DNA from 3 places in the Pseudoalteromonas sp. SWN29 genome. Region 1 is predicted to be linked to each of the others. Evidence: predicted binding sites of a transcription regulator. Region 1 holds the regulator's gene; each other region holds the start of a gene.
What was found. The regulator MetJ, encoded in region 1, represses methionine synthesis genes. The targets are predictions, from matches to a motif close to TAGACGTCTAGACGTCTA.

Region 1 (3,292 bases):
TTTTAGGACTTGGTAATTTAGGTCCTTTAGCGTCTAAACCAGTGATGGAAGGTAAAGCGTTATTGTTTAAACGTTTTGCAGGACTTGATTCTATCGATATTGAAGTTAAGCACAAAACAACAGAAGACTTTATTAATACGGTTGCCAACATTGCCGACACATTCGGCGGTATCAACCTTGAAGATATTAAAGCCCCAGAGTGTTTCGAAATTGAAAAGGCATTGATTGAACGTTGTAGTATTCCGGTTTTTCATGATGATCAACACGGTACTGCAATTGTAACGGCTGCTGGTATGCTCAACGCGCTAGAAGTACAAGGTAAATCAATTGAAGATGCAATTATTGTATGTTTAGGGGCTGGCGCTGCAGCAGTTGCGTGTATGGAGCTGTTAATTAAGTGTGGTGCACTGCGTGAGCACATTTACATGCTTGACCGTAAAGGTGTTATTCATACTCGTCGCGATGACTTAAACGAATATAAACAGCTTTTTGCTAACAATACGGATAAACGTACGCTGCAAGATGTAATTGCAGATGCGGATGTATTTGTAGGCGTTTCTGGCCCTAACTTATTAGCGGCTGAAGATTTAAAGCTAATGGCAGCAAAACCGGTTGTGTTTGCGTGTTCAAATCCAGATCCTGAGATTGATCCTGCACTTGCGCACGGCGCACGCAACGATTTAATTATGGCAACAGGGCGCTCTGATTACCCTAACCAAGTTAATAATGTTTTATGCTTCCCGTTTATTTTCCGTGGTGCACTTGATGTACGTGCAAGCGCTATTAACGATGAAATGAAAATTGCTGCAGTAGAGGCTATTCGTAGTATTGCCAAAGAACCTGTACCAGCAGAGGTTTTAAAAGCCGCTGGTGTTGATAAACTAGAATTTGGTGCGCAGTATATTATTCCAAAACCAATGGATCCACGTTTACTACCGCGTATAGCAAGAGCTGTTGCACTTGCTGCTGTTGAGTCGGGTGTAGCACAAATTGATTTACCAGAAAATTATATGCAATAAATCTACACAGTAGAGCTATGCAATAAAATTTAGACATAAAAAAACCTCAGTATTAACTGAGGTTTTTTTATGTCTTTGTAATATTTATACCAATTCCAATAAATAGCTGATCTATTTTACTTGCTAAAACAACCCATTTCTTTGTTGTAAATTTCGCAAAGGGAATAACCATTTACATCAATTTACGCCTAGAACTGAATTATTTTTTCGGCGTAAAATTTAGATCACATACTTAATGGAATTGGTATTATTCTTCGTTTAAAACAGGTACTTCTAGACCCATTTCTTGCATTATTTTTTTAACTTCTTCAGGTACTTTTTCTGCGTTATCTTTACGTAGGTCGTCGTCATTTGGTAAAGGTTGGCCAGTAAAAGCATGCAAAAACGCTTCGCATAGCAATTCACTATTTGTAGCATGGCGAAGGTTGTTGATTTGACGACGTGTACGTTCGTCAGTTAATACCTTTAATACATTTAGCGGGATCGAAACGGTGATCTTTTTAACTTGCTCTGATTTTTTCCCGTGTTCTGCGTATGGGTGAATATACTCACCATTCCATTTAGCCATAAGATGTATCGTTGCCTCAGATTATTAATTTCTCACACGGCATAAAAAGCGTGTAAATATGCGTGAAATTCTATCGATTTAAAAAAGATAGTCAAATAATAGATACAGATCTACCTTAATAAGCCTATTGTGAATGTAAATATAGGCGCACTTTAACAAACTTAATTGTGGCGTTAGTTATGGCTATCTTTATTTTTAGCCATCTAGAGCTTTAAAATACTTTGACTTATCAAAATGGATAACTTACTCTTTTAGACGTCTAAACATCCAAATTAATCAGGTGACGAATATGAGCGAAGAAAATAAAGCAACCATTGCTGTGCGTAACGGCGTTGATGCTGATAAACATCATGGAGCGGTAGTACCGCCAATCTATTTATCGACTACGTATTCGTTTGCCGACTTTGATACTAAACGCGAGTATGACTATGGTCGTAGCGGCAATCCTAATCGGGATATTTTAGCTGAAACGCTTGCTAAGCTTGAAGGTGGTGCTCGCGGCATAATTACTGCTACAGGCATGGCTGCCGTACATTTAGCTACTCAGCTACTTAACAGTGACGATACGCTAGTAATTCCACATGATTGTTATGGTGGTAGTTATCGTTTATTTACATCGCTGCAAAAACGCGGCTTACTAAAGCTCGAAATACTCGATTTAACAAAAGCAGAAAGCCTGCAACAAATTTTAGCAATTAAACCTAAGCTTATTTGGATAGAAACCCCAAGTAACCCAGTACTTCGTTTAACTGACATTAAAGCGGTTACCGATGTTGCAAAAAAATGCGGTGCATTGGTGGCTGCAGATAACACGTTTTTGTCACCGGCCTTACAAAATCCTATTAAGTTTGGTGTTGATATTGTGGTGCATTCAACTACTAAATACATTAACGGACACTCAGATGTTGTGGGCGGCGCTGTTATTGCCGCAACACAAGAGCTAGGCGATGAGCTTGCTTGGTGGGCTAATAACATTGGTATTACGGGTGCGCCTTTTGATAGCTATTTAACGCTGCGTGGTTTACGTACTTTAAATGTGCGCCTAAGGCAGCATCAAGAAAATGCACTGGCAATAGCTGAGTACTTAGAAAACTCTGAATTTGTAAGCCAAGTTTATTACCCTGGTCTTAAGTCACATCCTCAACATCAGCTGGCTAAAGCACAACAACTTGGTTTTGGTGGCATGGTTAGTTTTGATATTAAAGGCGATATAAACGACGCTGCGGCATTTTTAACTAGCCTTAAAACGTTTAGTTTAGCTGAGTCACTAGGTGGCGTAGAGAGCTTAATTTGTCATCCTGCAACCATGACGCACGCAGGCATGGATGCAACAGCACGTTTAGAGGCGGGTGTTGGCGATACGCTTATTCGTATTTCGGTAGGTATTGAAGATATACACGATTTAGTCGCTGATTTTGAGCGCGTGTTTGAACTTGTAAAACCAGGGCAAAATAAAAATGTTGGCCGTGTTGGCAAAGGTGCAGGCACTTCTGGTGGTAACGTTAAATTAAGTGCAGCCCGTCCGGCGCTTTGGTAAGTAATACCAATCCACAATAATACCTAATCAATTTGAGGGATTAAACCGGACGCTAACGTCGTTAAAAATTTCTGATATACGACTGCATGGATGCAGGAGGTAGAGCAATGCAGGAGCAATTAGTGATAACAACTAAATAACGAAATTTTTGCCTTGTTATCGGCACGG
Region 2 (3,292 bases), on a different contig from region 1:
CAAGAATAAGCATGTCTGGTTTTTCAAGCAATAATCGACATATAGCAACACGGCGGCGTTCACCACCTGAAAGGTGCTCAATTTTAGCATCCCATTCTGGCAGGCGAAGTGCATCAGCTGCGCGCTCTAAAACGTTGTCAATGTTATGACCATCGTGCGCCTGAATAACTGCTTCAAGTTCGCCTTGCTCTTTTGCAAGTGCGTCAAAGTCAGCGCCTTCCATTGCGTACTCGTTGTACACTTCGTCTAAGCGGCTAAGTGCATGTTTAACTTCGCCAACGGCTTCTTCAACAATTTCACGCACTGTTTTACTTTCGTCTAATACTGGTTCTTGCGGTAAATAACCAATTTTAGTACCAGGCTGAGGATGTGCATCACCTTCAAAATCTTGGTCAACACCGGCCATAATACGTAGTAACGTAGATTTACCAGAACCGTTTAAACCAAGTACACCAATTTTTGCGCCAGGGAAAAAGTGCAACGAAATATCTTTTAAGATAGTGCGCTTAGGAGGCACAACCTTAGATACTCGACTCATCGAGAATATAAATTTATCAGGTAAAACCATTAAAGGAGCCTTCAAATAATAATAAAAATTTCAATGTTGTATTGTAGTGGCTCACAGGTGAAACAGTCAACGAATGACGCGTAGAACTATTCGTTTGTGCTAACGTTATTCTCTTTTATCGGTTGTTAAAAATACCGAGATTGCAGAATGTCTATTATGTAAGATTCTGTAATCTATTGTTTTATATTGTTCAAATATATTTCAATTTAAACAAAAAAGGAACAAGATGTTTACAAGTGATAAGCTACAAGCGAACTATAAAAGCGACTAGCTCAAGTCTTTTTAAAACATCAACATTATTTAAAATTAATAACGTTTAGGGAGTGAACATGAAAACAACAGTTATAAAGTTAAGCGCGTTACTTTTAGGGCTATATACATTTTCAAGCCAAGCCGAAATACTCCACGTAAACGGCTACTACCATGGAGTAGGTATGGGCTCAACACAGATTGATGTTCATGAAAGTGATAGCCTACAATTTACAACGCTTTACGGACGGTTTGGTTATCAGTTTTCGCGATATTTTGCATTAGAAGGGCGTGTAGGTTTTGGTTTAAATGATGAATCAGCACCTTTAAATGGAATTGTTTTTACTCAAAACCCCCAGGACGGTTCGTTAACCTCAGAACCGATTCAGAGCCAAATTGATTCAAGCCTTGATTTGCAAACAAGTCTATTTGTAAAAGCTAATTATCCAATTTCATCTCGAGCTGATGTGTTTTTATTTGGTGGCTATGGTAGAAATAAATTAAGTTACAATGAAGACGACGTAAAAAACCTGGCAGAATCAATAACAGGTACAGATACAAATTCTACGCTAATAACTGAGCAAAACTATGACGAAGGCGGCGTAACGTACGGGACTGGGATTGACTATCGATTAACTCAACGCTGGCAGGTAAGCGCTGAATATCAATATTTTGATACAGACGAAGGCGATATTTACGCACTTAATTTATCTGTAAACTATCGGTTTTAAATACGTATGCGCTACTAAGTTTGGTAGCGCTATTTCAAAAGTATCAAAACAAATCACTCCATATGTAGAACCTCTTTTGCATAACACCTAATATTTTTCAATTTAAATAGAATGAATAAATTTCATTTAGACATCTATACATCTAGAGGTTGATATTTTTTACTTTCAGTTCATAATTAACTTTCGGTTTTTATGAGCAGGAGTAAAAATATGCCAATTACAGTAAAAGACGAGTTACCCGCTATTGCACGCTTACGTAAAGAAAACGTATTTGTAATGCCAAAAACTCGTGCAAAAACGCAAGAAATACGCCCAATGCGTTTGGCTATTTTAAACTTAATGCCTAATAAAGTAGAAACCGAAGTACAGTTTATTCGTTTGCTTGCCAACTCGCCTTTGCAAGTAAATGTAGAGCTACTGCGACTCGATACTCATCGCAGTAGCAGTAATTCAGAAGAGCACCTTGATACCTTTTACCGTTATTTCTCTGAAGTGAAAGACAACAATTACGACGCGTTAATTGTAACCGGTGCGCCACTTGCTCATTTGGAGTACGACGATGTAGCGTATTGGGACGAGCTAAAAGTTATTATTGATTGGGCTGAGCAACATGTCACCTCTACGTTATTTTCGTGCTGGGCTGCGCATGCAGCCTTATATCACCGTTATAATTTAAAGCGTGATTTAAAAGACGATAAGCTATGTGGTGTGTTTACCCACCAATGTTATTTTGATCATGGTGCATTAACTCGCGGATTCGACGACACCTTTCTAGTACCGCATTCACGTTATGGCCACATTGATATAAATAAAATAAATGCCTGTGATGAGCTAGTAGTGCTGGCGGGCTCCAAGCGAGTAGGGGCTTACTTACTTAAAAATAAATCGGGTAGCCAAGTATTTATAACTGGCCACCCTGAGTACGACGCAGATAGCTTAAAAGCTGAGTACGAACGCGATTGTAAAAAAAGCCCTGATGCACCAAAACCCGAAAATTACTTCCCGGACGACGACGCAACCAAACAACCTTCAAAAACGTGGCAAAGCCATGCTTTTTTACTTTTTTCGAATTGGTTAAATTACTACGTGTACCAAACCACACCGTATGATATTAATTTAGTTAGCCAAGATGTGAGGACTAACAACTATGCCGAATAATGCTTTAAATAATAAACACGCCGAAATAAGTGCTGCGCTAAAAGAGCGCATTTTAATTTTAGATGGCGCAATGGGCACCATGATCCAAGATCATAAGCTAGAGGAAGAAGACTATCGCGGCGAGCGTTTTAAAGATTGGCATGTACTTATTAAAGGCAATAACGATTTATTAAGTCTCACAAAGCCTGAGTTAATTGCAGATATTCATCGTGGGTTTTTATCAGCGGGCGCCGATATTATCGAAACCAACACATTTAACTCGACCACCATTTCGATGGACGATTACGACATGGCAAACCTAAGCCGTGAAATAAACGTAGAGTCGGCTAAATTAGCACGCGCAATGTGCGACGAATTTAGTGCTAAAACGCCACAAAAGCCCCGTTATGTAGCGGGTGTTTTAGGGCCGACTTCTAAAACGTGTTCAATCTCGCCAGATGTAAACGATCCGGGTTACCGAAATGTTACCTTTGATAAACTCGTTACTGCGTACGTTGAGTCAACGCTTGCATTAATGGAAGGCGGCGCCGATTTAATACTAATCGAAACTATATTCGACACGCTTAACGCAAAAGCCGCATCGTTT
Region 3 (3,292 bases), on a different contig from region 1:
GCGTATTCAACAAACATTAAGAACGTTGCACCGTAAGGAATAAAGCCTTTATGAAGCGCAATACCATTCATAATTGCCGACATACCAAACTCACGTACACCGTAGTAAATGTAGTTACCACTTGCATCATCGCGTGTTAAACCTTTAGAGCCATCCCAAATTGTTAAGTTTGAGCCAGCTAAATCGGCTGAGCCACCCATAAATTCTGGTAATAACGGACCAAACGCATTTAATGCATTTTGTGACGCTTTACGAGACGCAGGGTTTGCAGGGTTTGCTTGTAATTGCTCAATGTACGCTTGAGATTTTTCAGCCCAATCGCCAGGAAGTTCGTTATTAATACGACGCTTATATTCAGCTGCAAGCTCTGGGTATGCTTTTGCGTATGCTGCAAATTTTTCGTCCCAGCTTGATTCAAGCTGCTGACCTTTTTCTTTGCTATCCCATTGTGCGTAAATATCATCAGGAATTTCGAACGCATCGCCAGTCCAACCTAAGAATTCGCGAGATGCTTTAATTTCGTCATCACCTAGTGGAGCACCATGACAATCGTGGCTACCTGATTTGTTAGGTGAACCATAACCAATAATTGTTTTACAACAAATTAGTGAAGGTTTATCGGTAACGCTTTTTGCTTCTGCAATTGCAGCACTTACAGCATCGCTGTCGTGGCCATCAACACCACTAATTACATGCCAACCGTATGCTTTAAAGCGAGCTGGTGTATCATCTGTAAACCAACCTTCTACTTCGCCATCGATTGAGATGCCGTTGTCATCCCAAAATGCAACAAGTTTACCAAGGCCTAATGTGCCTGCAAGTGAACCTGCTTCATGAGAAATACCTTCCATAAGGCAGCCATCGCCCATAAATGCATAGGTAAAGTGATCAACAATATCGTGACCTTCACGGTTAAACTGTGCAGCAAGTGCTTTTTCAGCAATTGCCATACCTACGGCATTTGTGATCCCTTGACCTAATGGACCCGTAGTAGTTTCGATTCCTGGTGCATAGCCATATTCAGGGTGACCTGGTGTTTTAGAATGCATTTGACGGAAGTTTTTAATTTCGTCCAGTGGTAAGTCGTAACCACTTAGGTGCAATAGAGAATAGATAAGCATTGAACCGTGGCCGTTTGAAAGAATAAATCTGTCACGGTCAGCCCACTCTGGATTCGTTGGGTTATGTTTTAGATAATCGCGCCATAATACTTCTGCGATATCAGCCATGCCCATAGGGGCTCCAGGGTGACCAGATTTGGCCTTTTGTACTGCGTCCATTGACAAGACGCGAATAGCATTTGCAAGTTCTTTGCGAGATGGCATGAATTCTCCTACCTTTATGTGTATTTGCGCGGGTATTTATGTGTTTGTTTATGCACCCAAGTAACTTGGGTTTGTTTATACCGACCATTCTTACTTATTGTGGGGGCGGTGTGCAATTAAAAACCCTATAAAAGTGAGGCATTATGAATATTTTTTAAGACCAAAAAGTTATTAGTAATTTTATTTAGACGTCTAGGCGTAAAAACACTATGCAAGGTGTTTTGTTTTCGATAAAATACGCCCCTTAATTTTTTAGCGCTAATACCGACGTTTGTGAAGCGCAATATTTGTGAGCAGAATTACAATGGCAAAACATTTATTTACTTCTGAATCAGTTTCTGAAGGTCATCCGGATAAAATCGCCGATCAAATCTCTGATGCGGTACTTGATGCTATCCTAGAGCAAGACTCTCATGCCCGTGTTGCATGCGAAACTTACGTAAAAACCGGTATGGTTATGGTTGGTGGTGAAATCACTACTAGCGCATGGGTTGATATCGAAGAAATTACACGTAAAACAATTCGTGACATTGGCTACACAAATTCAGACATGGGCTTTGATGCCGATTCATGTGCTATTTTAAACACTATTGGTAAACAGTCTCCAGACATTAACCAAGGTGTTGACCGTACTAGCCCAGAAGAACAAGGTGCTGGCGACCAAGGCTTAATGTTTGGTTACGCATGTAACGAAACAGAAGTATTAATGCCTGCTCCAATTACTTACTCACACCGTTTAGTTCAGCGCCAAGCTGAGGTTCGTAAAAGCGGCGAGCTTAACTGGTTACGTCCAGATGCAAAATCTCAAGTTACTTTTGCATACGAAAACGGCAAACCAGTAGGTATTGATGCTGTAGTACTTTCTACTCAGCACAGCGAAGATATTTCACAAAAAGATTTAGTAGAAGCGGTGATGGAAACAATCATCAAGCCGGTACTTCCTGCAGAGCTTATCACAAGTGCAACTAAGTTTTTCATTAACCCAACAGGTCGCTTTGTAATTGGCGGACCAATGGGCGATTGTGGTTTAACAGGTCGTAAAATCATTGTAGATACATACGGTGGTATGGCTCGTCACGGTGGTGGTGCTTTCTCTGGTAAAGATCCATCAAAAGTTGACCGTAGTGCTGCATACGCTGCACGTTACGTAGCTAAAAATGTAGTGGCTGCTGGCCTAGCTGATAAGTGTGAGCTACAAGTTTCTTACGCTATTGGTGTTGCAGAGCCTACTTCTATCAGCGTTGAAACGTTTGGTACAAGCAAGCTAGAAGAAAGCCGTTTAATTGAGCTTATTCGTGAACACTTTGACCTACGCCCTTACGGCTTAATTCAAATGCTTGATTTAGAGCGCCCTATCTACCTTCCTACAGCGGCTTACGGCCACTTTGGTCGTGAAGAGTTCCCATGGGAACGTACAGATAAAGCAGACGCACTTCGCGCAGCTGCTGGCCTTTGATTGGCTAAGTAAATATAAAAAAAGCGCCAATTGGCGCTTTTTTTATATGTAAACTAATTGAGTAAAAGCAGCTTTAAAAGCTACTTTTAAATCTATTAATCCATTCCTTTAGTAAGTAACTGCCACGCTGTAGCCATATACTTATTATAAGCTTGCTCTGTTGCTACATCAATTGGTTCAAAAGGCTGCGGCTTAAGCGGTACTAAGTTAATCCGATCCTCTGGTTCAACTTTTTGATACTCATACATTGACGAAAAATCACCACGCCAAAGCTGTTCTGGTTTACGCACAGTTTGAAAACCAAATACAGTACGATCTTTAAGTTGATTTAATAGCGACTGGCCCATGCTATAAAATGTCGTATTTTGCGGTGCTATTAAGTTTAATAATGTAGGTGCAATATCCATATGGCTCGCTAATTGACCGCTCGATACCCAGTTTGGATTTACACCTTTACCATAAATAACAAGCGGTACATGTGTTAGTTCATATAGATCAGGGCGATGATGTA

Region 2: a site for MetJ is predicted at 1,676-1,693, ahead of I6F53_RS13975 (homoserine O-succinyltransferase). Genes of this name have one in related genera too.
Region 3: a site for MetJ is predicted at 1,511-1,528, ahead of metK (methionine adenosyltransferase). Genes of this name have one in related genera too.

What each region holds. Positions count from the first base shown of each region.
Region 1 is NZ_JADYXE010000001.1:158,429-161,720, reverse strand. Features, by position in the region: gene I6F53_RS00680 (malic enzyme-like NAD(P)-binding protein) at 1-1,019, shown strand, start outside; gene metJ (met regulon transcriptional regulator MetJ) at 1,267-1,587, opposite strand; gene metB (cystathionine gamma-synthase) at 1,877-3,124, shown strand.
Region 2 is NZ_JADYXE010000036.1:8,070-11,361, reverse strand. Features, by position in the region: gene ettA (energy-dependent translational throttle protein EttA) at 1-568, opposite strand, end outside; gene I6F53_RS13980 (porin family protein) at 898-1,548, shown strand; gene I6F53_RS13975 (homoserine O-succinyltransferase) at 1,759-2,706, shown strand; gene I6F53_RS13970 (homocysteine S-methyltransferase family protein) at 2,696-3,292, shown strand, end outside.
Region 3 is NZ_JADYXE010000030.1:48,864-52,155, reverse strand. Features, by position in the region: gene tkt (transketolase) at 1-1,325, opposite strand, end outside; gene metK (methionine adenosyltransferase) at 1,630-2,781, shown strand; gene I6F53_RS12670 (LTA synthase family protein) at 2,877-3,292, opposite strand, start outside.